DNA from 3 places in the Pseudoduganella rhizocola genome. Region 2 is predicted to be linked to each of the others. Evidence: predicted binding sites of a transcription regulator. Region 2 holds the regulator's gene; each other region holds the start of a gene.
The links. The regulator sigma-54, encoded in region 2, starts transcription at its own class of promoters, with help from an activator protein. The targets are predictions, from matches to a motif close to TGGCANGNAANCTGCTTT.
Positions count from the first base shown of each region.

Region 1 (10,102 bases), on a different contig from region 2:
CACAGGCGAACCATGCGAAGAAACAGGCGAAGAATGCGAGCCATGCCATATGGAAGGCACGCATCTGCGGCGTGTTGAAGGAAAAGAGCTTGATGCTGTCTGCTTTGCTGGCCATATCCGTATCCCGTAAAAAGCAAAAAGGCGTCCGCACATGACTGACCAGTGCTGGCCAGATTGCGCGGACGCCTTTGTCCTGTTTGCCCGTCCGTCGTTGGACCGGCATCAAATGTTGGGGAAGATCGCCGTTGACCCTCGTCCTATGCGTTGCAAGAGCCATGCCAGCCCTGTCACAGAGGGAGCGAGCCGGTGGCGCAGGCCCGGGATGCCATACCGCGGTGCGGCACCGCACGAGAATGGTGCGGAAATTCTTAAGTTCCGCCTAAATCGTGCGGCGGTCCGGCCCACTTATACTGGCGCGTGATCGAACCACCCGAGACGACGCTCATGCATGGCCAACCCATATCCCAGACAATCCGCAGCCTGGTGCGCTCCTTGCCGCCCACCGGCATCACGCTTGGGGAGCTGATACACCGTGTGGGCAGCGACGGCCTGCTGCTGCTGACTGCATTGCTCACACTTGTTTTCCTAATCCCGGTGTCGATACCCGGCGTGAGCACAGTGTTCGGCGCTGCCATCCTGCTCATCGGGGTTAGCCGTGTGCTGGGGCGCGAGCTATGGATCCCCTCCCGCATCAAGCACAGGACGATCCGTACCGGCAAATTGCGCCCTGTTTTACGCAAGGCGCTGCCCTGGCTGCAGAAGATCGAGCGGGTGAGCCGGCCGAACCGCATCCGCTGGCTGGTGGCGGACGGGGTGGTGGAGCGCATGAACAACGCGTCCCTGGTCCTGGGTGCGGTGCTGCTGATGATGCCCTTCGGGATGATCCCGTTCAGTAATACCTTCCCCGCCATCGCGCTGCTGTTCCTGGCAATCGGGCTACTGCAGCGCGACGGGGTCTGTGTGCTGCTGGGCTATATCGGCAACGCCGCCACCATCGCCTATTTCGCTATTCTCGTCACGGGCGGCGGCCTCGCGGTACGCGAAGTGTTCGGCCGCCTGGCCGCGTGAGCGCTCAAACCGATGAGCTGAGGGCGGCGCTCACCATGTCGTCGATTTCTGTGGTGATGTTCGACAGCACGCCGGCCACCACGGCGAACTCGCGTCCCGCATAGCCTGCACGGGCGGCCACGATGCGCGCATTGAAGGCCACCATGCGCGCCTGCTTGGCAATCGCCTCGATATCGGTGATGACGCCGCGCAGCTGCTTCTTCATCAGCGTTGCGTGCAGCTTGGCCTGCTCCTCGTAGATGCCGGTGATCTGGTGCAGGATGGCCAGCGTCGGCGTGGTGACGCTTACCAGCTCGGCCAGTTCCGATTCCGCCGCCGCCCTGCCCTGCTCGATGGCATCCAGCGTGCGTTCCGCCAGCTCGATGAAATGCACGATCTGGCGGTCGCCCTGCAGCTTGCCGAAATAGGCTTCCTGCAGCTCGGCGCAGAACACGCCGGGCAGGCCGTCCGCATCGCTCAGCAGCGCGGCGTGCGCGTTGCGGAACAGGGCGAGCGCTTCACGCGCGGTGGCGATGGCATCGCCCTGGCCCCGCGAAGCCAGCACCGCATACAGCACCAGCCTTTGCGACGTGAAACGGCGACGGCCTGAAAGGTTGATCAGGGCGCTGAAGGTCTCGCCTGCTATCGGCTTGCCGGTATGGTTCACCATCTACGCTGCTTCCTTTGCGGGGTGGGCTTGTTTGCGGTACAGGAATTCGAGCACCGCGCTGCGGTAGGCGATGTAGCGCGCATCCTGCGCCAGGGCCACGCGGTCGCGCGGGCGCTCCAGCTGCACGTCCACGATTTCGCCGATGGTGGCGGCGGGGCCGTTGGTCAGCATCACGATGCGGTCGGACAGCAGCACCGCTTCGTCCACGTCGTGCGTCACCATCACCACCGTGGACTGCGTGGCAGCGACGATTTTCAGGAGCTCGTCCTGCAGGTGGGCGCGCGTCAACGCATCCAGCGCGCCGAAGGGTTCGTCCATCAGCAGCACTTTCGGCTCCATCGCCAGCGCGCGCGCAATGCCGACACGCTGCTTCATGCCTCCCGATATTTCGTGCGGGCGCTTGCCCTCGGCAGCGGTGAGGCCGACCAGCGCCAGCGCATTCATCGTGCGCTCGCGCAGCTGGACGCGGGTTTCGGTGCGGCCGAAGACGCGCTCCACGCCGAGGTGGATGTTCTCGGCGCAAGTCAGCCACGGCAGCAGCGAGTGGTTCTGGAACACCACCGAGCGTTCCGGCGATGGCCCGGCGATTTCGCGGTTGGCGCACAGCAGCGTACCTTCGGTGGGCTTGAGCAAACCGGCGATGAGGTTCAGCAGCGTGGACTTGCCGCAGCCGGAATGCCCGATCAGCGTGACGAATTCACCCTTGCCCACCTTGAGGTCGATGCCGTGCAGCGCGTGGAACACGCCCTTCTTCGTGTGGAAGACCATTTCCACGCCTGCGATATCGATAAACTTTGCGCTCATGATGCTCTCCCTCAGTTCTGCACTTGTTCATAGCTGAATGCGCGGGCCAGCGCCATGAGCAGCTGTTCCAGCAGCAGGCCGACCACGCCGATGGCGACAATCGCGATCAGGATGTGCGGCACGTTCAGGTTATTCCACTCGTCCCACAGCCAGAAGCCGATGCCCACGCCGCCGGTCAGCATTTCCGCCGCCACGATCACCAGCCATGCGGTGCCGATCGAGAGACGCACGCCGGTGAGGATGTAAGGCAGCGCGGACGGCAGCAGGATCTTGGTCATCACCTTCCACTCGGAGAGGTTCAGCACACGGGCCACGTTCATATAGTCCTGCGGCACGCGCTGCACGCCGACGGCCGTATTGATGATCATCGGCCAGATCGAGCAGATGAAGATGGACCAGATGGCGGCCGGGTTGGCGGACTTGAATACGAGCAGCCCGATGGGCAGCCAGGCCAGCGGCGACACGGGCTTGAGCAGGCTGATGATCGGACCGAACATCGCACCGAAGAACTGCACGCGGCCGATCAGGAAGCCCAGCGGGATGCCGACCAGCGCCGCCATGCCGAAGCCGATCCCCACGCGCTGCAGCGATGCCAGCACGTTCCAGCCTATGCCCTGGTCGTTCGGGCTATTGCGGTAGAAGGGGTCGGAGAACATTTTCACCGCCTCTTCAAACGTCACCATCGGCGAGGGGAAGGTGCCGTTCCCCACCGAGATGAGATGCCATACCAGCACCACCAGTGCAATGCCGAGCAGCGGCGGCACTACCAGCATGAAGGCTGCGGAGGCGGGCCGGCGCATGCGGGGCACGAGCGGCGTGGACTTGCGTGCGGCCGGTGGCACAGGCGCCGCTGCCAACGGCGGTTCCAGGCTTTCAGGTTTCAACATTGCAGTCATGACGGCTCCTTTCATCGGCCCGCATCAGGCCTTGATCTTGAACGAGGCGGCAAAGGCTTTCGGGTTCTTGCCGTCCCAAACCGAACCGTCCATGAGCTTCGATGTACGCATCGGGCTTTTCGGCACCGGTGTCTTGCTCATCGTTGCGGCTTCCTTGTACAGCGCGATCTGGTTCACGGACTGCGCCACGGCCAGATAGTCCGGATCTTCCTTCAGCAGGCCCCAGCGGCGGTGCTGCGTCATGAACCACATGCCGTCGGACAGATAAGGGAAGTTGACCGCGCCGTCGTTATAGAACTTCATGTAGTTCGGGTCGTCCCAGGTTTTACCCAGGCCGTTCTGGTAGCGGCCCATGATGCGCTGGTCGATCGCGTCCTTGCTGGTGTTGACGTAGGACTTGTCGGCAATGACCTCGGCCATCTTGTTCTTGTTGATCAGCGAGGAATCGATCCATTTGCCTGCCTCCAGGATGGCGGCCATCATGGCGCGGCAGGTGTTGGGATACTTCGTTGCGAAATCCTTCGTGCAGCCCAGCACCTTCTCCGGATGGTCGCGCCAGATATCCTGAGTGGTGGTGGCGGTGATGCCCACACCGTCCATGATGGCGCGGTGGCCCCACGGCTCGCCCACGCAGAAGCCGTCCATATTCCCCACCCGCATATTCGCCACCATCTGCGGCGGCGGCACGGTGATGACCTTTGCGTCCTTGAGCGGATTGATGCCGTTGGCCGCCAGCCAGTAGTACAGCCACATGGCGTGGGTGCCGGTCGGGAAGGTCTGTGCGAAGGTGTATTCGCGCTTGTCGGTCTGCATCAGCTTTGCCAGCGATGCGCCATCGACCGCGCCCTTGTCCGCCAGCTTCTTCGACAGCGTGATGGCCTGGCCGTTGTTATTGAGGCTCATGAGCACCGCCATGTCCTTCTTCTGGCCGCCCACGCCCATCTGCACGCCATACAGCAGGCCATACAGCACATGGGCTGCATCCAGGTCGCCATTCGACAGCTTGTCGCGCACGCCGGCCCAGGAGGCCTCCTTGCTCAGCACGAACTTCACGCCGTACTTCTTGTCCAGGCCCAGCACCGACGCCATCACCACCGACGCGCAGTCGGTCAGCGGAATGAAGCCGATCTTGATTTCTTCCCTCTCCGGTTTATCCGATCCTGCTGCCCATACACCCTGCGTCGACAATCCCAGCATGCTTCCTCCCGCTACAAGTCCAGCGCCATGCAGAATCTTCCTGCGCGTGGTATCGACGTGCTCTTTGCTTTCCATGGCATTCCCCGTTTGACCGGCAAAAAAAAAGCCTACCTCCACGGAATATTCCGCGTTTGGTAGACGTCGTTGTCTGTGCACCCTACCGCCGTTGGCACGATGCATCAGTACCTGTTAGCAATCACCGTGCCAATCGCGGTTTCACAGGGAAAAGGGAGAGCGGAACAACTGACAGCGCAACGCGGTGGCGCACAAAACGCACTCTGCTTGTGCGCTGCATCATTTTGGAACCGGATCAGCCCAGCAGGTCTTCCACGTCGAGAATGCGCTGCGCCACTTCGGATAGCTTGAGGTTTTTGCTCATTGCCATGCCGCGCAGTTTCTGGAAAGCCTGTTCCTCGCTGACGCCCTGGCGCTGCATCAGCAGGCCCTTGGCGCGCTCGATGACCTTGCGCTCCGCCAGCTTGCTCTTGGTGTCGGACAGCTCGTCCAGCAGCTTCTGCTCGCGCCGGAAGCGGGCCAGGGCCACATTCAGCACGGGCTTGATGCGCTCGCTCTTCAGGCCCGCCACGATATAGGCGGAAACGCCCGCCGCCACGGCAGCTTCCATGCTTTCGGTATCGTCGCTCTCGGTGAACATGACGATGGGGCGGCGTTCGTCGCGGGTGGCGATCACAATGTGCTCCAGCACGTCGCGCGCATCCGATTCCGCATCCACGATGATCATGTCGGGCTGCAGCTGGGCGATGCGCTCAGGCAGATACATATCGGAAGGCAGCGAAGCCACGATATCGAAGCCCGCCTCCAGCAGGCCGATACGCAGAATGCGCGCCCGTTCGGTCTGGGCGCGCAGGGATTCGTCATCCTCGGCATCGGCGGGGATGGTCGGATTGACAACAACAATGCGCAGCTTACGCATAGTCTGGGGCAAAAAAACAGGTCATGCCCCATATGCAAGCAAGAATCGCACCAGAAACAACTTTATTTTGTCATGCCCCAGCGCCGCACGGTCGTTCGTTCCAGCACGCTGAAGACCACATTGTCCACCAGCAGGCCAACCAGGATGACGGCGGCCAGGCCCGCGAACACCTTGTCTGTATACAGTTCATTCCGGTTCTGGAAGATATACCAGCCCAGGCCGCCCTTGCCGGACGATGCACCGAACACGAGCTCCGCGGCGATCAGGGTGCGCCAGGCGAAGGCCCAGCCGATCTTCAGGCCGGCCACGATGGAGGGCAGCGCCGCCGGAATCAGAATCTGCAATACGAAGCGCAGCCCACGCAAGCCGTAGTTGCGGCCTGCCATGCGCAGGGTTTCGGGCACCGACTGGAATCCCGCGTAGGCGCCCAGCGCCAGCGGCCACAGGACCGCATGCACGATCACGAAGACCAGGCTGGCCTTGCCAAGACCGAACCACAGCATGGCCAGCGGCAGCAGTGCAATGGCTGGCAAGGGATTCAGCATGGCCACCAGCGTTTCCAGCAGGTCGCGGCCAATGCGGGTGGAGACGGCCAGCGTGGTGAGCACGAAGGCGGCAGCGATGCCTGCAGCATAGCCCTGCACCAGCACGGCGAGCGACAGGCCGACTTTTTCGATCAGCTCACCACTGGCGATGCCGTCCATGAAGGCGCGCGCCGTTTGCCGGAAGCCGGGCAGCATCAGGTCGTTATTGGTCCAGCGGGCGGCGAGCTCCCACACCAGCGCCAGCACTGCAAGCAGCAGCGACTTGCGCAAGGCGCCGTGCTGCCACAGGCGCTCGGCCAGCGGCAAGGGACGGTGGGCGACGGCGCCGGCCTGCGTGGACGCGGCGTATTCGAATTCCTGGCGGATCGGGGGCTCCAGCGTGAGGCTCACAGGGCAATCCTTTCCTGCTCTTCCGGCGCGGCACGCTCGTCGCCGCCGAACAGCAGCCCGTGAATCCGCTGCGCGGCGGCCTGGAATTCCGCGCTGCCGCCGCTGTGCAGGCCGAACTGGTGGCTGTTGATCTCCGCACGCACACGGCCCGGATGGGGCGACAGCAGCAGGATGCGGTTACCCAGCACCAGCGCCTCCTCGATCGAATGGGTGACGAAGAGCAGCGTAAAGCGGGTTTCTTCCCACAGCAGGCCGAGTTCCTCCTGCATGGTGCGGCGGGTGAGTGCGTCCAGCGCTGCGAAGGGTTCATCCATCAGCAGGATTTCCGGCTGCATGGCGAGTGCGCGGGCGATGGCCACGCGCTGCTTCATGCCGCCGGAGAGCGTGTGCGGATAGGCGTCGGCAAAGCGCGACAGGCCGACCTTGCCGATCCAGTGCGCGGCGCGCTCGGCGGCTTCCTTGCGCTTCAGGCGTTTCGATGCCAGCAGGGGGAACATCACATTCTGGCGCACCGTCTTCCAGGGCGGCAGCTGGTCGAATTCCTGGAACACGGCCACGCGGTCCGGCCCCGGCTCGGCAACACGCGCGCCGTTGACGGTAATGCTGCCGGCAGTGGGCGCCAGGAAGCCACCGGCGGCCTTCAGCAGGGAAGATTTGCCGCATCCGGATGGACCGAGCAGGACAAAGCGGTCGCCCTGGTAGACGTCGAAGCTCACGCTGTCCGTGGCGCGCACGGTGCGGGCGCCGCTGCGGTATTCCAGCGTTACGTCCTGCGCGCGCAACAGCGGTTCGACAGCGGCGGGCGGACGCACCACCTGGAAGGGCTGGGCCATGGTCAGCTTCCTCCGTTCACTACCGGGTCGTCAAAGAAGTAGTCCTTCCAGCTTTCCGGCTTGTTCTTGATTGCGCCCACGCGGTGCATGAACTGGGCGAGGCCGAGGGTATTCTGCGGGTAGGTCTTGAACTGCGAATCGGGATTCCTGAAGATCTTCACGAGCAGGGCGCGGTCCACCTTGCTCTTGTTCACACGCAGGTAGATATCGGCTGCGCCTTCCGGATTCTTCGAGGCATAGTCCGCCGCTTCCGCCAGCGCACTCACGAAGGCGCGGTAGGTTTTGGGGTTCTCCTTGCGGTACTTCTCCGTCGCATACAGCACGGTGGAGGAAGAAGGGCCGCCCTGCACGTCATAGGAACTGAGGACCACGCGCGCATTCGGGTTCTGCGCCAGCTCCTGTTCCTGGAAAGGCGGTGTGGCAAAGTGGCCCGTGATTTCGGTGCCGCCCGCGATGATGGCCTTCACCGCGTCCGGGTGCGGCAGCGTTTGCGTGTATTTGTCGAGGCGATTGAATTCCTTGTCGCCCCATTGTTTTGCCACCGCCATCTGCAGCACGCGCGCCTGCACGGACACAGTCACGGCGGGCAGCGCAATCTTGTCTTTCTCCGTGAAGTCGGCGATGGACTTCACTTTGGGGTTATTGCTGATCAGGTAATAGGGAAAGCTGCCCAGCGAAGCCACGCCGCGGACATTCTGGCGGTCCCTGGTGCGGTCCCAGATCGTCAGCAGCGGGCCGACACCGGCGCCTGCGATATCGATGGCGCCGGACAGCAGCGCGTCATTGATCGCTGCGCCGCCGGATAGCTGGGTCCATTCCACTTTCACATCGATGCCCTGCTGCCTGCCGTGCTTTTCGATCAGCTTCTGTTCCTGCGCGATGTTCAGCAGCAGATAGGTCACGCCATACTGTTCGGCGATGCGGATGCTGCCTTCCGCCTGCGCCGCTCCCGCGGCCGCAAGCGCCAGCGCGGCGATGATGGTCTTGTACTTCATGCGTTCTCCTGATCAGAAAGGGACATCGCCCTCGATGGTGGTGCGATAGAGCTTGCGGCGCTGGTCCGGCGGACAGCCGGCGGCCAGGTGCATCAGCGAACGGTTATCCCAGAACACGAGGTCGCCGGGCTGCCACTGGTGGCGGTATATGTGTTCGGGGCGCACGCTGTGCGCAAACAGCTCATCGAGCAGCGCGCGGCTTTCGTCTGCCGGCACACCAACGATCTTCGTGGTGAAGTGTTCGCTGACGAAGAGTGCGGGACGGCCCGTTTCCGGATGCGTGCGCACCACGGGATGGGTGACAGGCTTCACTTCGTCGATCTGCTGCTGCGTGAGGTTCGGGCGGAATGGGCTGCGGCGCTGCAGCTCCGCGTACTGGGCGAGGTAGCTGTGTTCCGCGTACTTCCCCCTGATGGCGCTGCGCAGCGCGGATGGCAGCGTATCGTAGGCCAGGTGCATATTGGCGAATAGCGTATCGCCGCCTTCGGCAGGAAGTTCCTGCGCATGCAGCATGGAGCCGAGACTGGGCGTTTCCTTGTACGAAAGGTCGGAATGCCAGAAATGGCCAGCATCGCCAAGGCCGGTGGGTTTTCCGTCCTCGATGATATTCGAGATGACGAGTACCTCCGGATGGCCTTCGAGCTGGAAGTTGCGCAGCACATGAATCTGCAGCTTGCCGAACAGGCGGCTGAAATCGATCTGCTGCTGCGGGGTGATGTGCTGGTCGCGGAACACCAGCACATGGTGCTTGAGGTGGGCATCGTGCACGCGCAGGAAGGCGCGGTTGCAGACAGGCTGGGACAAATCCAGCCCCAGCACCTCTGCGCCAAGCGGCGCATCGAAGGGGCGAATGGCGAACGGTGCGGAGACCTCGGAAAGAATGGCGTTCATGACTGGAACCGATGGCAGATCGAAAAGCCAGTCTAGGCCCGTCCCCTTAGATACGGAACGAATTCATTTTGATATTAATATGCGGTTTTCGTTTGTTGGAGTACGCATGCAAGACCGGATCAAACCATTTCACCTGCTGCTGGCAGCCATCATGTTCGCCGTGCTGGCATGGTCGGGTACTGCGCCCTACGACCGGGCGACCTGGTGGATGGAGGTGGCGCCGGTGCTGATCGCCTTCCCCCTGCTGGCGGCAAGCTATCATCGCCTGCGGCTGACCGACCTGATGTATGTGCTGATCCTGCTGCACGCCATCGTGCTGATGGTGGGTGGCGCTTATACGTATGCGCGCGTACCCTTCGGCTTCCAGCTACAGGACATGCTGGGCCTGGCGCGCAATCCCTACGACCGCATCGGCCACTTCTTCCAGGGTTTTGTCCCGGCGATGGTGGCGCGCGAGATCCTGCTGCGCGGCGCTTATGTGAAGGGGCTGCGCATGCTGGCCTTCCTGTGCCTCTGCGTGGTGATGGCGGTCAGTGCCTGCTATGAGCTGATCGAATGGGGCGCGGCCGTGGCGCTGGGCCAGGGCGCCGACGAATTCCTCGGCACCCAGGGCGACCAGTGGGATACGCAGTCGGACATGTTCATGGCCCTGATTGGCGGCGCCAGCGCCCTGCTCCTGCTGTCGCGCTGGCAGGACCGCCAGATCGCGCAGCTTACGCGGGCATAGCGTCCGGCGGGCCGCCTTCGGCCAGGCGCTGCGCGGTGCGCAAGGCCCCCACCATGGCTGCCAGCGCTTCCGCCCGCGCTTCCGGGCTGGGCACGCGCAACGCATAGGCCGGGTGATAGGTCGCCACCACCCAGCGGCCCTCATGCTGGAATGGCTCGCCCATATAGTCCTTG
Region 1 is NZ_JBJQIK030000008.1:22,569-32,670, forward strand. Features, by position in the region: gene ACJRPG_RS17455 (MFS transporter) at 1-115, opposite strand, end outside; gene ACJRPG_RS17460 (exopolysaccharide biosynthesis protein) at 418-1,068, shown strand; gene ACJRPG_RS17465 (methyl-accepting chemotaxis protein) at 1,073-1,717, opposite strand; gene ACJRPG_RS17470 (ABC transporter ATP-binding protein) at 1,718-2,521, opposite strand; gene ntrB (nitrate ABC transporter permease) at 2,533-3,417, opposite strand; gene ACJRPG_RS17480 (CmpA/NrtA family ABC transporter substrate-binding protein) at 3,442-4,614, opposite strand; gene ACJRPG_RS17485 (ANTAR domain-containing response regulator) at 4,925-5,548, opposite strand; gene ACJRPG_RS17490 (ABC transporter permease) at 5,611-6,483, opposite strand; gene ACJRPG_RS17495 (ABC transporter ATP-binding protein) at 6,480-7,316, opposite strand; gene ACJRPG_RS17500 (ABC transporter substrate-binding protein) at 7,319-8,311, opposite strand; gene ACJRPG_RS17505 (TauD/TfdA dioxygenase family protein) at 8,324-9,202, opposite strand; gene ACJRPG_RS17510 (DUF2238 domain-containing protein) at 9,309-9,929, shown strand; gene ACJRPG_RS17515 (UdgX family uracil-DNA binding protein) at 9,916-10,102, opposite strand, start outside.
Region 1: a site for sigma-54 is predicted at 4,804-4,821, ahead of ACJRPG_RS17480 (CmpA/NrtA family ABC transporter substrate-binding protein). Genes of this name have one in related genera too.

Region 2 (10,102 bases):
GGGCATGACGTGAAGGTCATGTTCCTGACCGCGAACACGCACTCGCTGGTGGCGCGCTTTTCGGAAACGCGGCGCAGCCATCCGCTGTCGCACGAACTGCGTCCCGGCGCCAATCCCGCCGCGCGCCGCACCCTGATCGAGTGCATCCAGGAAGAGCGCGAGCGCCTGTCGGCCATCGAACAGCTGGGCCATGTGATCGATACTTCGGAGCTGAGCGCGAACAAGCTGCGCGGCTGGATCAAGGACCTGGTGCAGAGCGAGAACGCGCCGCTCACGCTGTTCTTCGAGTCCTTCGCCTTCAAGCTGGGCGTGCCGCTGGATGCGGACTTCGTGTTCGACGTGCGCGCGATCCCCAACCCCTATTACGACCTGGACCTGCGCCCCCTCACGGGCCGCGATGCGCCGGTGATCGCCTTCCTCGATGCGCAGCCGACGGCGGAAGAGATGTTCAGGGACATCAGAGGCTTCGTGGAGAAGTGGCTGCCTTCATTCAAAACCGATAACCGCAGCTACCTGACCGTAGCCATCGGCTGCACGGGCGGGCAGCACCGCTCGGTGTATATGGCCGAGCGCCTGGCGAAATACTTCCACGCCAATGAGCGCGTGGTGCTGCGCCACCGCGAGCAGTCCTAGCGCATCCAGTGCACGACCTCGATCACGTGCTGGTCGGGGTCCTTGATCATCGTTCCGAAATATTCGTCATTGATATCCGGCCGCAGGCCCGGCGCGCGCAACGTTGCGGCGCCGCGCTCAAGCGCCGCGCCATGGAAGGCGCGCGTCGCCTCCTGCGATGGCGAAGCAAAGGCCACGTGGGTACGGTGGCCGTTCAGGGGGTCATCGTTCTGCGAAGGGTAGATGGCGAAGCGCCATGCGCCGTCCGCGCCGAAAATCACCTGTCCCGCGTCCTGGTGCTGGACCGAGTAGCCGAGCGGTTCGAGGCAGGCTTTGTAGAATTCCAGCGCGCGCGGCAGGTCGCTGGTGCCTAGTGAGACGTGATCGATCATGATGCTCCTTTCAATGGGAGGACCATCTTAATCGGCGCGTCCGGAACGATTTCCCGAAATGCGGGAGCGGGGCGGGAAGTTTTATCAGAGCGTGAGCTTGGTCTCGAACTTGGAGCAGTTCATGGCGAACAGGCTCTTGACGTTGATGACGTTGTTATTCGAAGTGAATACGCGGCGCGTGAACTCGTGGTAGGCCTCCATCGACGGCGCCGTGACGATCAGCATGAAGTCGAATTCGCCCGCCACTTCGTAGCAGGACATCACCAGCGGCTCCTCCCGCATGCGCGCTTCGAACAGCTTGAGGATGGCGCTGTTCTGGTGCTCCAGTTCCACCGACACGAACACGGTCAGCGGCATGCCCGCCAGCACGCGGTCCACCAGCGCCACGTCCTTCAGCAGAACGCCGCCGGCGCGCAGCTGCGCGATGCGGCGCTGGCAGGTGGCCACCGAGGAATGCACCTTCTCGGCGATTTCGCGCAGGGGCGTGGCCGCGTCCTCCTGCAGGATGTTCAGGATTTCGCGGTCGATGCGGTCCAGCTCTTTCATGCCAGATGGCGCAGCGGATGCGCCCAGGCGGGCCATGCCGGTTCGAAGAAGCGTTCCACCATGGCGGGGCTGACCTCGGCCAGCGTGGGCGGGTTCCATTTCGGCTGGTTGTCCTTGTCGATCACCAGCGCGCGCACGCCTTCCAGCACCTCGCCGTGCTCGAAGTTGCGCCGCACGAGGTTGCGTTCCATGCGCAGGCACTCCGCAAGGTCCAGCGACGCGCCACGGCGCAGCATCTCCAGCGTGACGCACATCATGAGTGGCGAGCGCTGTTCCATCAGTTTCAGCGCCTGCTGCGCAAAAGGCGCATCGTCGCCGCGCAGCGAGTCCATGATGGCGCCGACCGTGGCGCCGGCGAAGTGGCGGTCGATCAGCGCGCGCTGCGCTTCCAGCTCGCTGGCGCCCGCGCCATTGCGCAGCGGCTTGCTGAAGGATGCGATCGCGGCGCGCAGTTCATGGCCCGGCGTGGCATCGACCAGCGAGGCCAGTGCGGGCAGCTCGGCTTCCGGCACGAAATGGTCGGCCAGCTGCAGGTAGAGCGCGTCCGCCGCGCCCACCGTCACGCCGGTGAGGCCAAGGTAGGCGCCCAGCCTGCCCGGTGCATGCGACAGGAAATGACTGCCGCCCACGTCCGGGAACAGGCCGATATTCACTTCCGGCATGGCCATCTTCGTGCGGCTGGTGACAATGCGCACGCCGGTCTGCGGGCCGCCCTGCGCAATGCCCATGCCGCCGCCCATCACCACGCCGTCCATCAGCGCGATATAGGGCTTGGGATAGAAGTGGATCAGGTGATTGAGCGCGTATTCCTCGGTGAAGAAATCTTCCAGCAGGGCGCTGCCGCCGCGCGGCGTGGCATGCCCTGCCTCGTGGAAGAAACGGATATCGCCGCCTGCGCACAGCGCCTTCCCGCTGCTGGAACGGATGACGACGGCCGCCACATTTGTGTCATCGCGCCACTGCTGCAATGCAGCAGTGAGCGCCCTCACCATGTCCAGCGACAGCGAGTTCAGGGCCTTGGGACGGTCCAGCAGGATAAAGCCGGTGCCGTTCGCTACATGGGTCTGGACGAATTCGCTCATTGCGCAATGCCGAAAAATTAAGATCGTCCATTGTAACGTTGCCGCGCCGTCTATGCGATGTGTGCGGCGAAGCCCGTCTGGCCCGGCGCTACCTCCGGATGCAGCTCCATCGACGGAATCAGGTAGTCGCCGAAATTCTGCTTGCGGAAGGCGATGGGCGTAGCGGTCGCCAGCGTGTCCAGGCGCTCGCCGAGGCGCCCGCTGACCTCCGCGAAGCGCGCCTCGTCCATGGCGCGCACCCGGTATTCCACGAAGGGCGGCAGGACATCGAAACCGGGGTAGTACAGCATGCCATGCTGGATCGGAAACAGCAGGTCGTTGATGGGGCCGTTGATGCCGCGCGGGCCGTAATGCTGCTCCCAGCCGCCGGTGGTCACGATCAGCATGGCGCGCTTGCCTGCCAGCTTGCCCTCGCCGTAGCGGTCGCCCCAGCGCCGGTCCGAGTGCTCGCCCACGCCGTAGGCGAAACCGTAGGCATACACGCGGTCGAACCAGCCTTTCATGATGGCCGGCATGGAGAACCACCACAGGGGAAACTGGAACAGCACCGCATCGGCCCACATCAGCTTTGCCTGCTCGGCCGCGATGTCCGGGCTTTGCAGGCCGTTCTCGAAAGCGTATTTCGATTCGGGCGAGATATGGAAGGGCGTGCCCGGCTCGTGGGCCAGGTTATCGCCCGAGTCCACCGTGGCTTTCCACTGCATGGCGTACAGGTCCGAGACCTGCACGCTGTGGCCGGCGGCCTGCAGGCGCTGCACGCTGAAGTCGCGCAGCGAAGCGTTCAGGGAAGTGGGTTCGGGATGGGCATAAACGATCAGGATATTCATGGCTGGCTTTCATTAGTGAGAAGAAGCCAGCTTATGGATTCCTGAGGTATATTGGAAATGAATTCCCAATATTGCAGGTATTAGCATGATTAATCTCCGGCAGATCGACCTCAATCTGCTGCTCACGCTGGACGTGCTGCTGAGCGAGCACAACGTAACGCGCGCGGCCCAGCGCCTGCACCTGTCCCAGCCCTCGGTCAGCGTGCACCTGGCCAAGCTGCGCGATATCTTCAGCGACCCGCTGCTGCTGCCGGGTCCGCGCGGCATGCAGCCCACGGCGCGGGCGGAAGAGCTGCGCGAGCCGCTGCGCCTGGCCCTGCAGGCGCTGGAACAGGCGCTGGGCCCGGCCGGCAGCTTCGATCCCGCCGGCGCAAGCAATACCTGGCGCATCGCGGCGGCCGATTATGGCGAGTCGGCCATCCTGCTGCCCGCCCTGCCCCGGCTGCGGGCGGCGGCGCCCGGCGCGCGGCTGGCCGTCGTGCCTGCCGTGCTCAGCCGTCTAGCGCGCCAGGCGGAACAAGGGGAGATCGATCTTGCATTGCAGACAAGCGCCGATGCGCCGCCCAGCCTGCGCCGCCGTGCCCTGTTCACCGAACGCTATGTGCTGGTGGCGCGCAAGGGGCATCCCAAACTGAAACGCCGCCCCACGCTGGAGCAGTTCTGCGCGCTGGAGCACGCGATTGTGTCGCCGGGCGGCGGCAGTTTTACCGGCGTCACGGACGAAGCGCTGGCGGCGGCGGGCGCCGCGCGCCGCGTGGTGCTGTCGGTGCCGCATTTCCTCTTCCTGCGCTCGGCGCTGGCCTCCACCGACCTGGTGGCCATGCTGCCTTCGCGCCTGCTGCGCGATGCGCCCGAACTGCAGCAGCTGGAGGCGCCGGTAGCCGTGCAGGGCTACGAAATGGCCATGCTGTGGCATGAACGCGTGCACCGCGATCCCGCGCACAAGTGGCTGCGGGACACGATTGCGGCGGCGGTGGCGGAATAGGGGCGCAAAAAAGGGCGCCGGATGCGCCCTTGTTTTGGTGAGGCCGCTCTTTTATGCGGCGCTGGCCGGAGATTCGAAGACCTCGGCGCGATGCTTGATTGCATCGTGGTTGTGGTTCTGGACTTTGTCTTTGTACTTCATGACCTGCCGGTCCAGTTTGTCGATCAGGGTGTCGATCGCGGCATACAGGTCTTGCGCGAGGCTTTCGACGTACACCGTCTTGCCCGACATGCGCAGGTTGATTTCAGCTTTTTGCCTTTTCTCTTTCTCGGTGAGGTTATCTACACTCAGGATGACAGCAATGTCGATCACTTGATCGAAATGGCGTCTCACGCGCTCCAGCTTGTTCTGGACGTATTCGCGAATCGCGGGGGTCACTTCGAGATGATGTCCACTGATGGTGAGATTCATACACACTCCTAAAAGATGATGTAACTCAACAGGCTCTTGACGCTCGGTAAAGCTCAGACGAGCCCATTCACTACAAGGACTTGCGGAGACTGACTGGAGGGATTTTGAGGGCTTCGCGATACTTGGCAACAGTACGTCGCGCAATCACCATGCCCTGTTCTCCCAGCATGTCCGCAATCTTACTGTCGGATAAAGGGTTTTTCGGGTCTTCTGCTCCTGTGAATTGCACAATCAGCGCACGGATCGCAGTCGAGGAAGCTTCACCCCCAGCTTCAGTCGCGACGTGGCTACCAAAGAAATATTTCAACTCAAACATCCCATGTGGGGTGAGCATGTATTTCTGAGTTGTTACGCGAGAAATAGTACTCTCGTGTAAACCCAGTGTATCAGCAATTTCGCGCAACACAAGGGGTCTCATGGCAACCGCGCCATGCGAGAAAAAATTCTTCTGCCGCTCAACGATCGCTTGTGCAACGCGCAAAATTGTGTCGAAACGTTGGCGCATATTTTTGATCAGCCACTTTGCTTCCTGCAGCTGCGCGTTCATCTGCGATTCGCCCTTGCCCTGCTTGAGCAGGCTGGCATACAGCGCGTTCACGCGCAGGCGCGGCATCACGTCGTTGTTCAGCGTAACGACCCAGCCGTTGCGGCCTTTTTTCACCACCACGTCGGGCACCACATAGTCGCTCGCATCGGCAGAGAAGGCAGCGCCCGGATGCGGGTTGCAGCGGCGGATCACGGCCTGCGCCTCGCGCAGGTCTTCGTCGTCGCAGTCCAGCGCTTTTTTCAGCTTGTTGAAGTCGCGCTGGGCGAACCAGGCCAGGTGCTTCTCCACGATGCACAGGGCCATGCGGCGAGTGACCAGAGGGACGCCGGGCATGCGCTTGATCTGCAGCGCCAGGCACTCCGATGCATTGCGTGCGCCCACGCCGACGGGGTCGAAGCTTTGCAGCAGCGTGAGCGAGGTTTGCAGCTCCTCGATTTCGATATCGAGTTCTTCCGGCAGGCGCGCGTGGATCTCTTCCAGGCTCTCTTCCAGGTAGCCGTTTTCGTCGAGCGCGTCGATGATCAATTCCATCAGCGCGCGGTCGCGCGGTTCCAGCACCGTCACCCGCATCTGTTCCATCAGGTGCTCGCGCAGGCTGTGGTGGCCGGCTTCCAGCTGGGGACGCGCATCTTCGTCGTCCGGCGCTTTCGACCGGCCCGCGTCGGACCAGTCGCCGTCGCTTTCCGCGATGCCCTCGCCTTCATACTGTTCCGGCTCGGAAGGCGCGGCATCGGCCGGCGGCGTGTTCTCGTTGGCCGGGCCTTCGGCAGCAGTGGCCGTGGGCGCCGCCTGGCCGATGGCGCCATCCGCCAGCAGGCGCACGGAGCGGTCCAGCGGATCGTCCAGCCGTTCCAGCAGCGGGTTCTCAGTCAGCAGCTGTTCGAGCTCCTGGTGCAGTTCCAGCGTCGACAGCTGCAGCAGCCGGATGGACTGCTGCAGCTGGGGTGTCAGCGCGAGGTGCTGCGAGGTTCGCAGTTGCAGGGACTGTTTCATGGCTTACATGCGGAAGTGCTCGCCGAGGTAGACGCGGCGCACCGATTCGTCGGCGATGATGTCGTCGGGACGGCCGGAGGCCAGCACGCTGCCCTGGTTGATGATGTAGGCGCGGTCGCAGATGCCCAGCGTTTCGCGCACATTGTGGTCGGTGATCAGCACGCCGATGCCGCGCTCCTTGAGGAAGCGCACGATGCGCTGGATCTCGATCACGGCAATCGGGTCCACGCCGGCAAAGGGCTCGTCCAGCAGCACGAAGCGCGGATTGGTGGCCAGCGCGCGCGCAATCTCCACGCGGCGGCGCTCGCCGCCGGACAGCGACAGCGCCTGGTTCTCGCGCAGCTTCTCGATCTGCAGGTCGGCCAGCAGGGTGTTCAGGCGCTCGTCGATCTCCGCCTTCGTCAGCGGCTTGCCGTTGACCTTCTGGATCTCCAGCACGGCGCGGATATTCTCCTCCACCGTCAGCTTGCGGAACACCGACGCCTCCTGTGGCAGGTAGGACAGGCCCATGGTGGCGCGCTTGTGGATAGGCAGGCTGGAGATATCGGTGCCGCTGATATCGATGGTGCCCGCATCGGACGGCACCAGGCCCACGATCATGTAGAAGGAAGTGGTCTTGCCGGCGCCGTTGGGGCCCAGCAGGCCGACCACTTCGCCGCATTCCACCTGCAGCGACACGTCATGCACCACCTGGCGCTTGCCGTAGCTCTTCTGCAGTCCGCGAACGATGAGGGTGCTGCCGCAGCTTTGTGCTTCCATGCTTATTTCCCCGCCGCTGGCTCGGTGCGTTTCGGCTGCAGCACCATGGTGCCGCGGCCGCCGCCGGTTTTGCTGTCGCCCGTACTCGTATTGCGCACGCTGAAGAACTCGCGGCGGCTGTCGTAGGAGATGAACTCGCCCTGCACTTCGTCGCTCGGCTTGCTGCCTTCCAGGCGGCGCACCTTGGCGCGCGAATACATCTTCACGAGTTCGGACTTCTCGTCGTATTCGATGCGGTCGGCCTCGCCCTCGATCCACTGGTCGCCGGGACCGTCGCGCTTCTGGCGGAAGCTCACGCGCTTGCCGCCGCCGGCGGTCAGCGTGGCCAGCTGGTAGCCGTCCGGCGTGTAGGTGACGACTGCCTTCTCGGCCTTCATCAGAAGCGTGCCGCGCGTCAGCGTCACGTCATCGGTAAAGGTGTAGATCTGGCGCACGTCGTCGGCGTCCAGCGTGCCGTACTTGATTTCAGTCGGCTTGTAGGAGTCTGCCTTTTCGGCGCTGGCGAATCCCAGGGCGCCCAGCATCAGGGCTGCAGCAAGAAGTGTTTTTTTCATGGTTTGTTCCATTCGTTTTGCTCAACGCGCCTTCGGCGGCAGCACCATGGTGCCGCGGCCGGACAGCTGCAGCTGGCTCGTGGCATTGTTGGCGCGCATGCCGTTGGCGGTCGCCGTTGCATTCCCCAGGCGGAACTGCACCGGCTTGTTCGTTTCCATCCGGTCTTCGTCCGGGAAGATGGTCAGCTCCGGCGTGCGCAGGCGGAATTCCTGCGAAGTGGCGGAGGCGGCGCGGTCTATCTGCACATCGCCGCTCAGGACCACGCGGCTGTTATCGTCGTCGATGCGCGCGCTCTTCGCGCGGATATCCATCGGCGGAGTCTCACCGGACAGGCTGCGCACCACCGGCTTCTCGATCTCCGAGGAATCATCGACCGGCCGGTGCGTGAGCCTGTCGCCCGAAATGATGTAGCTCGGCTTGCCTTCCTTCGTCATGCGCACCAGGCTGAAACGCTCGATGATCTGGTCCGGCTCATTCAGGCGCTGGTCCGCCTGCAGCTCTTCGCCGCTGCGGTTCATCACCTCCAGCAGCCAGAAGCTGCCGAGCGCGAACAGCAGCGCCAGCGCCATGGCAATAGAGACGCGGAAGCGGTGGGCTGTCCTCTGGTTACGCATCGCTCTTCCTCAGGCCATGAACTGGTTCAGGATCTTGTCATAGCTGTTTTGCGCGCGCATCACGAATTCGCAAACTTCGCGCACGGCGCCCTTGCCGCCGGCCGCCTCCGTGATGTGGTGCACGCGGCTGTGCACTTCCGGCCGGCCGTTCGGCACCGACACCGCAAAGCCCACGCGGCTCAGGATGGGCAGGTCCACCACGTCGTCGCCGATGAAGCCCACCTGCTCTTCCGCCAGGTTCAGCTGCGCCAGCAGGGCCTTGAAGGGCGTGAGCTTGTCATGGCCGCCCTGGTGCACGAATTCGATGCCCAGGTCCCTGGCGCGGGCCGTGACCTGCGGCGAGCGGCGCGCGCTGATGATGGCCGTCAGCACGCCCGATTCCTGCAGCAGCTTGATGCCCAGGCCATCCTGCACATTGAAGGTCTTCAGCGCCTCGCCTTCGGCGCCGTAATGCAGGCTGCCGTCGGTCAGCACGCCGTCCACGTCGAAGATCATCAGCTTGACCTTGGCGGCGCGCGCCACGTTGTCCAGGTTGAAGGCGGCGCTCATCAGATCACCTTGGCGCGGGTCAGGTCATGGATGTGCAGGGCGCCCACCAGCTTGCCCTCGCCGTCCACCACCAGCATCTGGTTGATGCGGTGCTGTTCCATCACGGCCACCGCGTCCACGGCCAGCTTGTCCGGGCCGATGCTGCGCGGGTTGGCGTGCATCACGTCGCGCATCACCACCTTGCTGAAATCCTGCACCTTGTCAATCAGGCGGCGCAGGTCGCCGTCGGTGAAGACGCCCAGCGGACGGCGTTCCGCGTCCACCACGGCGGTCATGCCCATGCCCTTCTGCGTAATCTCCAGCAGCGCGTCCGGCAGCGTGGTGTCCGGCGTAACGGCCGGCACGGCGTCGCCGCTGCGCATCACGTCGCGCACATGGGTCAGCAGGCGGCGGCCCAGGGCGCCGCCCGGATGCGACCGTGCAAAATCTTCTTCCTTGAAGCCGCGCAGGTCCAGCAGCGCGACGGCGATCGCGTCGCCCAGCGCCAGCGTAACCGTGGTGCTGGCGGTCGGCGCCAGGTTCATCGGGCAGGCTTCCTTGGCCACGGACACGTTCAGGTGCACGTCCGCCAGGCGCGCCAGGCTCGAATTGTCGTTGCCGGTCATGGAAATCACCAGGCCGCCCATGCGCTTGACCACCGGGAGGATGGCCATCAGCTCCGAACTCTCGCCGGAATAGGAAATCGCAATGAAGGCGTCTTCCGGCGTGACCATGCCCAGGTCGCCGTGCGCCGCTTCGGCCGGATGCACGAACAGGGCCGGCGTGCCGGTCGAAGCCAGCGTGGCGGCGATCTTGCGGCCGATATGGCCGGACTTGCCAATGCCGGACACCACGACGCGGCCCTTGCAATTGAGCAACAGCGTGACGGCCTTGCCGACGCTCTCGTCCGTGGCAAGGCGCGCGTGCAGCTCGGTCAGCGCGTCGGCCTCGATCTGCAGGGCCTCGCGCGCCAGTTGCAGGGCGCGTGTTGCGGTTGTGGCATCAAAATCTTTCAGCATTGTTTTTTCATGGGTTACACTCATGCCGAAAGTATAGCCGAATTGGTAAAGCAAAAAACTTGCCAGATGTTATAAACGACCTGAAACCAACTCGACTAGAGCCAGGGATAGACCCAGATCAATGTTTTCGCCACTTGAACTGACACTCCTTTTACTGGGTAGTGCCGTGCTGGGCGTTGTCGCCTTCCGCATGCTGCACCTGCCTCCGATGCTGGGCTACCTGGCGGTCGGC
Region 2 is NZ_JBJQIK030000011.1:95,163-105,264, reverse strand. Features, by position in the region: gene rapZ (RNase adapter RapZ) at 1-633, shown strand, start outside; gene ACJRPG_RS21125 (VOC family protein) at 630-1,004, opposite strand; gene ACJRPG_RS21120 (Lrp/AsnC family transcriptional regulator) at 1,089-1,550, opposite strand; gene ACJRPG_RS21115 (enoyl-CoA hydratase/isomerase family protein) at 1,547-2,632, opposite strand; gene ACJRPG_RS21110 (NAD(P)H-dependent oxidoreductase) at 2,683-3,459, opposite strand; gene ACJRPG_RS21105 (LysR family transcriptional regulator) at 3,545-4,444, shown strand; gene hpf (ribosome hibernation-promoting factor, HPF/YfiA family) at 4,496-4,855, opposite strand; gene ACJRPG_RS21095 (RNA polymerase factor sigma-54) at 4,926-6,395, opposite strand; gene lptB (LPS export ABC transporter ATP-binding protein) at 6,399-7,154, opposite strand; gene lptA (lipopolysaccharide transport periplasmic protein LptA) at 7,157-7,708, opposite strand; gene lptC (LPS export ABC transporter periplasmic protein LptC) at 7,730-8,323, opposite strand; gene ACJRPG_RS21075 (KdsC family phosphatase) at 8,333-8,872, opposite strand; gene ACJRPG_RS21070 (KpsF/GutQ family sugar-phosphate isomerase) at 8,872-9,894, opposite strand; gene ACJRPG_RS21065 (monovalent cation:proton antiporter family protein) at 9,992-10,102, shown strand, end outside.

Region 3 (10,102 bases), on a different contig from region 2:
GATCGTAGGCCGCGCGGCTTACCCAGCCGGACCCGCTGCCGTCTTCCGTACGCGCCGTGACCGTGAAATTCAGGCTGGCCAGTTCCTGGTAGCCGAACACGCCGTTCGAATTTGCGATGCATTCAAAGCCGGTGCTGTCCGAGAAGAAGCCGGCAGCGACAAGATTCTTCTTGCGTGCAGCGTCGATGCTCTGGAAGGCGACTTCCGCCCGGTATTCCGGATCAAAGGCGCTGGCGTTGGGATTGTAGGTTGCTGAAGGCTTGAAATCCTGTTTGCCGATCGCAGGCAGGAACTCGGGATTTTCCGGCGCCAGGCGCGCCACTTCCTCGGCGCGGCGCACGGCCTTTTCCAGCGACTTGTCGTCGAATTCGTTGACCGAGGCGGTGCCCTGGCGCTTGCCGAAAGCGACGCTGACGGCAAGCTGCGTGTTCTGCACCTGGCCTGCCGTAGACACGCTGTTGCGCGCGTAGCGCACATTCCCGCGTTTGCTGCCGCTGATCGATACGCGGCATTCATCCGCCTTCGAGAGCGACATCACCTTGCCCGCGATGCGTTGTGCTTCTTCCTGGTTCAGTAATTTCATCGGATGATTCCTTAGTCGATCTTGCGGGCGGTGTTGATGACGTTGATGCCGTTAAAGCGCGTGGTGGCGGAACCGTGCGAAACCGCGCTGACCTGGCTTGGCTGGCCCTTGCCGTCGAAGAAGGAGCCGCCCATGCGCCAGTCGCGCTCATCGCACATGGCCGTGCAGGCGTTCCAGAACTCCTGCGTGTTGGCCTGGTAAGCCACGTCGCCCAGCGGCTGCGTGATCTTGCCATCCTTGATCTCGTAGAACAGCTGTCCGCCAAACTGGAAGTTGTAGCGCTGCTGGTCGATGGAGTAGGAACCACGGCCGAGGATGTAGATACCCTTCTTCACATCCTTCACCAGCTCATCGGGCGTGAGTTTCTTCGCGCCGGCCTTCAGCGACACATTGGGCATGCGCTGGAACTGCACGCTGCTCCAGCTGTCGGCAAAGGAACAGCCATGCGATTCCTTCTCGCCGATGATATGGGCCTGGTCGCGCGTGGCCTGGTAGTTCACGAGCACGCCGTCCTTGATGATGTCCCAGCGCTTTGCGGGCACGCCTTCGTCGTCATAGCCCACGCAGCCCAGCGACGCCGGGGCGTTCTTGTCGGCGGTGAAGTTGACGATCTTCGAACCGTACTGGAAGTTCTTCGACTGCCATTTATCCAGCGTGGCGAAGCTGGTGCCCGCGTAGTTGGCTTCGTAGCCCAGCACGCGGTCCAGTTCCGTGGCATGGCCGACGGATTCGTGGATGGTGAGGAACAGGTGCTCAGGACTCAGCACCAGGTCATATTTGCCCGGCTCCACCGATTTCGCGCTCAGCTTCTCCTTCGCTTGCTTGCCTGCGGCGCGCGCGTCTTCAATCAGGTCGTAGGATCCGTTGTACAGCGTCGTTACGCCGCCGGCCGCGCGCACCTTGTGCGCCGCCTTCGGTTCCAGGAACTCGTAGCCCATGCTGACCGGAGAAGACAGGCCGTCGCGCGTGCGGAACTTGCCGCTTGCCTTATCCACGGCGGTGGCAGTGAACGGCGCCCACAGGCGATGGAAGTCCTGGTCGATATAGGAACCGTCGGTGGAAGCAAAGTACTTCTGCTGGTTCACCTGGAACAGCATGGACTGCATGAAGGATGCGCCGCTGTCCATGCCGGCCTTGTTCGCGGCGATCAGCATATCGGCCTTGTCCTTTACCGGCACGCTGCGCCAGTCACGCGTGAACGGCGTGGCCCACGCCACCTCGCCCACGCCTTTCACCGGCGCCAGCTGCACCGGTTCCGTTTGCAGGCGCGCATTGGCTTTGGCGATTGCCACGGCCTGGCGGGCTGCATCGGCCACGGCGTCCAGCGTCATCACGTTGGTCGCCACGAAACCGTAGGCGCCGCCGGCGATCACGCGCACGCCTACGCCGCTGGATTCGGTGTTGACGATGTTCTCCACGTTCAGGTCGCGCGTGGTGATGAACTGGTTCAGGTAGCGCCCGATGCGCACGTCGCAGTAGCTGGCGCCGGCCTTGGTGGCGGCGTTCATCGCGGCATCCGCCAGCGACTTCTTGAACGCAACGGCCATGGGATTGAGGAGCTGTTCTTCGGCGATGGCTTCGCCGAAGACAGGAATCAGCAGGGCGCCGCCGGCGGCGGCGCTCACCTTGAGGAAGGTACGGCGTTCCACTCGTGCTCCTTATACTGCGTCCGACAGGGAGGTGAAGTTGAAGTCCCTCACGCGGATGGCCGGAATCACCATCTGGTAGGGGCTTTCGTCGCCCGACAGGATTTCGCCGCGGCCCAGTTCATCGATATTGTTCAGCATCGTTACAGGGCTTTCGTTGAAGCGGAAGTTCTTGACCGGATGCTTGATCTTGCCGTTCTCGATGTAGAAGGTGCCGTCGCGCGTGAGGCCGGTCAGCAGCACCGACTGCGGATCGACCATGCGGATATACCAGGTGCGGGTAACGAGCACGCCTTTCTTGGTGCCGGCAATCAGCTCCTCCGTGGATTTGCTGCCGCCTGCCATGATGATGTTGCCCGGCGTGCCGATGGCGCGCTTGCCCATCTTCTTGGCCCAGTACTGGGAATAGTCCAGGCTTGCAACCTTGCCGTTCTTGATCAGGTCCATGCGCTCGCGCGCCAGCAGGTTCTGGGAATCCCATGGCAGCACCGGCACATCCTTGTCCCATGGATCGGCCCAGATATTGACCTGCTCGTCGAACAGCTTGTCGCCCAGGCGGTTCTGGCCGCCCTTCTTGGCCAGGAAGCTGCGGCCCTCGTCGGCGCTGCGGGCATCGAAGGCGGAGAACATGTAGGCCATCAGGTCCGCCGATGCGGCGGGCTCCAGGATCACGGTGTAGCGGCCCGGCTCCAGCGCCTTGGCGTCGGCGGAGCGCAGCGCTTTCTCGATGGCGATGTCGGATGCGGCGCGCGCGTCGAAGCGGGCCACATCGTTCGCATCGCGGCGCACCCAGCCCGAACCCCGGCCATCTTCCGTGCGCACGGTGCAAGTGAAGTCCACGCCGGTCTGCTGCTGGTGGCCGAATACGCCGCGCGAATTCGCCACCGTCTCGAAGGAAGTGCGGTCGGTGAAGAAGCCTGCTGCCACCAGCTTGTTCTTGCGGCTTTGCTCGATGCTGTAGGCCGCCACCTGCGCACGGTATTCGGGGTCGATGGCGGCCGTTTTCTCGCTGAAGGTGCTGGTGGCGCGGAACACCTGCTTTTCCGGCGTCGGCATGAACTCCGGATTCTCCGGCGCCAGGCGGGCCAGGTCTTCGGCGCGGCGCACCACCTTCTCCAGCGATTTGTCGTCGAATTCATTGATGTTGGCGGTGCCCTGCTTCTTGCCGAAGGCAACCGATACGGTGAGCTGGGTGTCTTCCACAAGCCCTGCGGTCGATACCGCATTGCGCGCGTAGCGCACATTGCCCACGCGGCTGCCGTTCAACGTTACCACGCATTCATCGGCCTTGCTGAGCGAGAGCACTTTGTCGGTGATGCGTTTTGCTTCGTCCTGGGTCAGAATTTTCATTGTGCGTCCTCTCAGCCGATCTTGCGGGCGGTGTTGATCACGTTGATGCCGTTGAAGCGCGTGGTGCTCGACCCGTGCGACACGATGCTGACCTGCGATGGCTGGCCCTTGCCGTCGAAGAAGGAACCGCCCATGCGCCAGTCGCGTTCATCGCAGGTGGCGGTGCAGGCATTCCAGAACTCCTGGGTGTTGGCCTGGTAGGCCACGTCTTCCAGCTGGCGCGTGATCTTGCCGTCCTTGATTTCGTAGAACAGCTGGCCGCCGAACTGGAAGTTGTAGCGCTGCTGGTCGATGGAGAAGGAGCCATCGCCCACGATGTAGATGCCCTTCTTCACGTCCTTCACCAGTTCATCCGGCGTGAGCTTCTTCTTGCCCGCCTGGAGCGAGACGTTCGGCATGCGCTGGAACTGCACGCTGCTCCAGCTGTCCGCGTAGGAGCAGCCGTGCGATTCTTTTTCGCCGATGATATGGGCCTGGTCGCGCGTGGCCTGGTAGTTCACCAGCACGCCGTTCTTGATGATGTCCCAGCGCTTGCACTTCACGCCTTCATCGTCATAGCCCACAGCGCCGAGCGAGCCCGGTTCGGTCTTGTCCGCCACGATGTTGACGAGGTCCGAGCCGTACTTGAATTTCTTCGACTCCCACTTGTCGAGCGTGACGAAGCTGGTGCCGGCGTAATTCGCCTCGTAGCCCAGCACGCGGTCCAGCTCCGTCGGGTGGCCAACGGATTCGTGGATGGTGAGCCACATGTGTTCAGGGCTCAGCACCAGGTCGTATTTGCCCGGCTCCACGGATTTGGCCGTCAGCTTGGCCTTGGCCTGCTTGCCCGCGGCGCGCGCGTCTTCGATCAGGTCGTAGGACTTGCGGTAGAGGGTGGTGACGCCGCCCGCCGCCTGCACCTTGTCTTCCTTGCGCGCGTCGAAGTATTCGTAGCCCATGCCCACCGGGGTGGACAGGCCGTTACGGGTGCGGAATTTGCCGGAGGCCTTGTCCACAGCCGTCGCGGCGAAGGGGCACCACAGGCGGTGCAGGTCCTGGTCGATATAGGAACCGTCGGTCGATGCGAAATACTTCTGCTGGTTGACCTGGAACAGCAGCGACTGCATGAAGGAGGCGCCGCTTTCCATGCCGGCCTTGTTGGCGGCGATCAGCATCTCGGCCTTGTCCTTGATCGGTACCGCGCGCCAGTCCTTGGTGTGCGGCGTGGCCCATGCCACTTCGCCCACGCCCGGTGTTGGTGCAAGGCGCACCGGTTCCGGCTGCAGCTTGGCGTTGGCCTTGGCGATCGCCACCGCCTGGCGCGCGGCGCCCGCCACGCCGTCCGGCGACATGTCGTTGGTGGCGGCAAAGCCGTAGGCGCCGTTCGCAATGACGCGCACCCCCACCCCGGCGGATTCGGTATTGGTGACGTTTTCCACGTTCAGGTCACGCGTGACGATGAACTGGTTCAGGTAGCGGCCGATGCGCACGTCGGCATAGCTGGCGCCGGCCTGGGTGGCCGCGCCCAGCGCGGTATCGGCCAGCAGCTTCTTGAACTTCACATCGGCGGGCTTGAGCAGTTCCTCGGCGGCGATGGCGCGGCCGAAAGGAGGGAGCAGCAGGCCGCCGAGGGCCAGTCCGCCAATATTGAGAAATGCGCGTCGTTCCATAAATATCTCCAGGGAGGGGGTAAGTTCCTGAGCAGCGTTGCGACTAACGCAATAAATGTGCCACAGATTGGGTCCGGGTTGGAGCCTTTTGCTGTTGGACGCCGGGCGTCCGGGCTGCTGTCCGTCTGTCCGGAAAGTGTCCGCCGCTGTCCGCCCCGGACACTTGACCGGCAACCGGACTTGCACCATCATCGGCGCACTCTCACCCAACAATGATGGAGACCCACATGAAACGACTGTTTGCAGCAGCTTTGATGGTTTGTGGTTTTAGCGGTGCGGCCATGGCCGACGATGCGCTGAAGGCGGCAATTGCGGGCGCCCAGCGCAGCCCGGACAACGTGAAGCGCGATATGTATCGCCACCCTTACGAGACGCTGAGCTTCTTCGGCATCAAGCCGAACATGACGGTGGTGGAGCTGGCGCCGGGCGGCGGCTGGTATACCGAAATTCTCGGCCCCTACCTCAAGGACCACGGCAAGCTGATTGCAGCCGGCAGCACGCCGGATTCGGCCGACGCGAACGTGCGCAAGTCGGGCGAGCGCTTCAAGCAGAAGCTGGCCGCCAATCCCGTGCTGGCCAAAGTACAGCTGGGCGCTTTCGAACCGGGCAACGGCGTTTACAACTATGCGCCGAAAGGCAGCGCAGACATGGTGCTCACCTTCCGCAATGTGCACAACTGGATGGAGACGGGCGAGCCGAATATGAAGAAGCTGTTCGCCAGCGTGTATGACGCGCTGAAGCCGGGCGGCGTGTTCGGTGTTGTCGAGCACCGCCTGCCGGCTTCGCGTCCTGCGGCGCCGGATTCGGGCTATGTGCACGAGGCTTACGTGATCAAGATGGCGGAAAGCGCGGGCTTCAAGCTGGCCGCGCGCTCCGAGGTGAACGCCAATGCGAAGGATACGGCCGACCACAAGGGCGGCGTGTGGGCGCTGCCGCCGACCTATACGAACAAGGATGTGGACCGCGCCAAATATGCCGCGATCGGCGAGAGCGACCGCATGACGCTGAAGTTCGTGAAGCCCTGAGCGGGCTGCAGAAACGCCAAGGCCGGGATGTCCCGGCCTTTTTTTATTTCTGCGTTTGCAGGCGGCTCATGAAGGCTGCGAAAGCCAGCACGCCGACAACGAGGGAACCGCATACAGCGGCAATCGAGAAGAACAGCTCATTCATTCAGTGAATCCGTATGGTTTTGCCAACGGACGCTATTATGCTGCAATTGCACATGAAACATTCTCTCTGAAACTCACTGTTACAGGTTTTGATTTCACCGGTGGCGGCCTGACCGCTTGCCGCCAGAATAAGGTTCCGTACAAGGAGCCTCCTATGGGCTGGTTCGCCATCACAATCCTTCTTCCCTGCCTTGCGCCGCTGATCGCGAGCTTGACTTTTTCGGCTGCTACCCCTGCCGGGACACACGCGGATACCTTGGCTTAACGCTTTCAAGGATGGGCAGCTATGCTGGATAGCAATCGGACTATGCGCCTCTGCGCAGTACGAACTGGCACAGCGGCCCCCTTCGCCGAACGATTGGACCGGGGGCTCGATCAGTGTGTTGCTAGTGTTGTCCAGCCTCATTGCGGCAGGAGGCGCGATGTTTCCCACCAAACATTCACCCAAAAGTGGGCTTGCTTGGATTAAACACTACCGCTGCTTTGTCGCATCACTTCTTGTTTGGGCGGCGGCGGGCGCAGTCTATTCGGTAGTACACTATTCGAGGTGAAGGAGGTCCGCTATGCTCAAGGCCTGGATCAGATCGCTTTTCAAGGACGGCCCCACGGCAAGAGACACGATCGCAACCGTCGGCGGCGTGTATAGCATTTGCGTGCTGATTTACGCGATCTATCTTGCCGTGACGCGGTGGTGAGAAAAGGGCCGCAGATGCGGCCCCTGGAGACTTAGTTGGCTTTCTTCTCTTTCACCGGGGTGAAGGAGAGATCGGCGAAGTCGTAGCTGAAGTCGGTTTCGGCGGAGATGGGGGCCATCTTCATGCGCTCGATGCTGCCGTCCGGGTTCAGCGCGAAGGTAACGTAGGCGTCCGCATTGAAGTTGCGCTCCTTCCAGCGCACGATGAAGGTGTCGTGCTGGAAGTGCTCCAGCTCCCCCACCAGGTCGGGCGTGCGGGTGAAGGTCATGATCTGCTTCTTGCCTTCGCGCGTGATCGTCACCTTGCCGTACCAGGCGTCGTTGTATTCGCCTTCATAGGAAGCGAGCGGCAGCGACGGCGAGGACTTGGCAGCACGCGCCGCAACGGCCTTGCCCTGCTTCTCCAGCTCCTTCTTGTGCATCTCCTGCTCCTGGTCCGACACCACCTTGATCCAGTCGGTCGGCGCAGCGCCCATATAGTGGTCGAGGATACGCCACTGCAGGGCGCTCATCGAGCCGCTGTTTTCGGCGTTGGTGAAGATGGCCACGCCCAGCTTCTCCTCCGGGATCATGATCACGCGCGAATAGAAGCCCTGCAGCGCGCCGCCATGCGACACCATCTTGCGGCCGCGGTAGTCGCGCAGGTTGAAGCCCAGGCCATAGGCATTGAAATTGGCTTTCGTCGCCGCCAGTGCGCCTTTCGGATTGCCGATCTTCATCGGCGTCTGCGCCGTCCACAGCTCGCGCGCCTGCACGTCGCTGAACAGGCGCTTGCCGTTTTCCAGCTTGCCTTCATCGAGCAGCGCGATCATCCACTTCGCAATGTCCTCGGCATTGGTGTTGATGCCGACCGCGCCAACAGCATTCGCCACCGGCATCGGCTTCACCACCGAGACCTTGTCGTTGATGCGGCTGTGCGGCGCCGAGTAATCCGGGGACTTCAGCATGTCCGCCACGCTGGTGGTGGTGGCGCTCATGCCCAGCGGGTCGAGGATGCGGGCGCGCATCGCCTCGTTCCAGGTCTTGCCGTCCTTCTGCGCGATGATCTTGCCCGCCACGATGTAAAGCAGGTTGTCATAGGCGTAGCTGTTGCGGAAGCTGGTGGCCAGCTTCACATGGCGCAGGCGGTCGATGATTTCGTCGGTGCTGAAGCTGGTGGTGGGCCACCACAGCAGGTCGCCCGCGCCGAGGCCAAGGCCGCTGCGGTGCGTCAGCAGGTCGCGCACGGTCATGGAGTTGGTCACATAGGCATCCGCCATCTGGAAGCCCGGCAGGTGCTTGTTGACGGGATCATCCCAATTCAGCTTTCCCTCGTCCACCAGCATGGCCAAGCCCGCAGCCGTAAAGCCTTTCGAGTTGGAGGCAATCTCGAACAGGGTCTTGCCCGTTACCGGCGCCGGGTCGCCCAGCTTGCGCACGCCATAGCCTTTGCTGGCCACGACCTTGCCGTCCTTGACGATGGCGATGGCAATGCCCGGCACATCGAAAGTCTTGAGCACACGGTTCACGTCCGCATCCAGGTCGAATGCAGGCGCGGTCATGGCGGAACCGGCAGGCGCGGCATCCGGTGCGGCCAGCGCCGGGGCGCCAATCGAAGCGAAGGCCAGCAGCAACAGCGCGGCCAGAGGTTTTTTCAACAGCATGTTTTGTCGTCTCCTTTTATTTCTTGATCAGCTTATCCACGGAACCCTGCGTTTCCGGGTGATAGCGCGGACGCGCTTTGGCATACACCGACTTCGCCCATGCGGCGTCTTTCGGGTTCTTCAGCAGCGCCGCGTACAGCGGCACCACGAACTTCTGGCGCCCCACGCTGAGGAGGAAGGCGTCCAGCTGCTGGCGCACGTCGTAGCCTGCATGCACCGAGGCCAGGTAGAAGCGGAAGGCGATTTCGTTGTTCTTGCTGTTGCGCAGGCTGAAGGTGTCGTCCAGCTCCTTCAGCTGTGCCGCATTGGCCTTCTTGTCGATGTCGTTCAGGAAGTGCATCCACTCCGTGGCGATCCAGCTGCGCGCGCTCAGGTCGGCCGTCTGCAGCTCGCCTTTCAGCCATGCGTCGCGCTGCGCATCCACCGCAGCGAAGCGGGCGGACACGACACGCGTTGCCATGGCAGGAATGCCGGGACCGTACAGCCATTCATCCAGTTCGGCTTCCGGCATGATGTCCGGATGCTTGTTCAGCAGGTTGGCGCGCAGGAAGGCCACGAACTGTTCGGTGGTCGCAGACTGGAAGGCATGCTGGTCGAACCATGCGCGCAGGAAGACGTCGAAGGATTCGCGGCCCGCGCGCTGCTCCAGCGTGCGCAGGAACCAGGCGCCCTTCGGATAGGCCAGGCCTTCGTCCGTATAGGAATCCGGATTCACGTCCGGGTCGCGCGGCACAAGCGCCTGCTTGGCGGCTGGAATATCCTTCAGCGAAGCCAGCGCTTCTTCCTGCTCCACCTGCAGGTGCATGTCCGCCACCTCAATGCCGTACAGGCTCTCCATGATGCGGGTGGTAACGTAGGTAGTGAACCCTTCGTTCAGCCACCAGTGCTTCCACGACGCATTCGTCACCAGGTTGCCGGACCAGGAGTGCGCCAGTTCATGCGCGATCAGGTCGTTCAGGCTGCGGTCGCCCGCGATCATGGTCGGCGTGAGGAAGGTCAGGCGCGGATTCTCCATGCCGCCGATAGGGAAGGACGGCGGCAGCACGATCATGTCGTAACGCCCCCAGCGGTATGGGCCGTACAGGGCTTCCGCCGCGCTGATCATCTTCTCGGTGTCGGCCAGCTCGAAGGCGGCCGCTTCCAGGCGCTGCGGCTCAGCATACACGGCGGAACGCGGGCCGAGGTTGCGCACGCCGATCTCGCCGATGGCAATCGCCAGCAGGTAGGAAGGAATCGGCTGCGGCATTTTGAATGCCCAGCCATTCTTGCCCGGACCATTCTGGTCGTTCTCGGCGCTCATCACCACGCGCATGCCGGAAGGCGCATTCACGCGCGCGCTGTAGGTGAAGCGCACGGCCGGCGTATCCT
Region 3 is NZ_JBJQIK030000017.1:22,094-32,195, reverse strand. Features, by position in the region: gene ACJRPG_RS24035 (TldD/PmbA family protein) at 1-583, opposite strand, end outside; gene ACJRPG_RS24030 (TldD/PmbA family protein) at 595-2,232, opposite strand; gene ACJRPG_RS24025 (TldD/PmbA family protein) at 2,242-3,579, opposite strand; gene ACJRPG_RS24020 (TldD/PmbA family protein) at 3,591-5,228, opposite strand; gene ACJRPG_RS24015 (class I SAM-dependent methyltransferase) at 5,456-6,253, shown strand; gene ACJRPG_RS24010 (hypothetical protein) at 6,961-7,092, shown strand; gene ACJRPG_RS24005 (serine hydrolase) at 7,124-8,734, opposite strand; gene ACJRPG_RS24000 (M1 family metallopeptidase) at 8,751-10,102, opposite strand, start outside.
Region 3: a site for sigma-54 is predicted at 5,274-5,291, ahead of ACJRPG_RS24020 (TldD/PmbA family protein). Genes of this name have one in related genera too.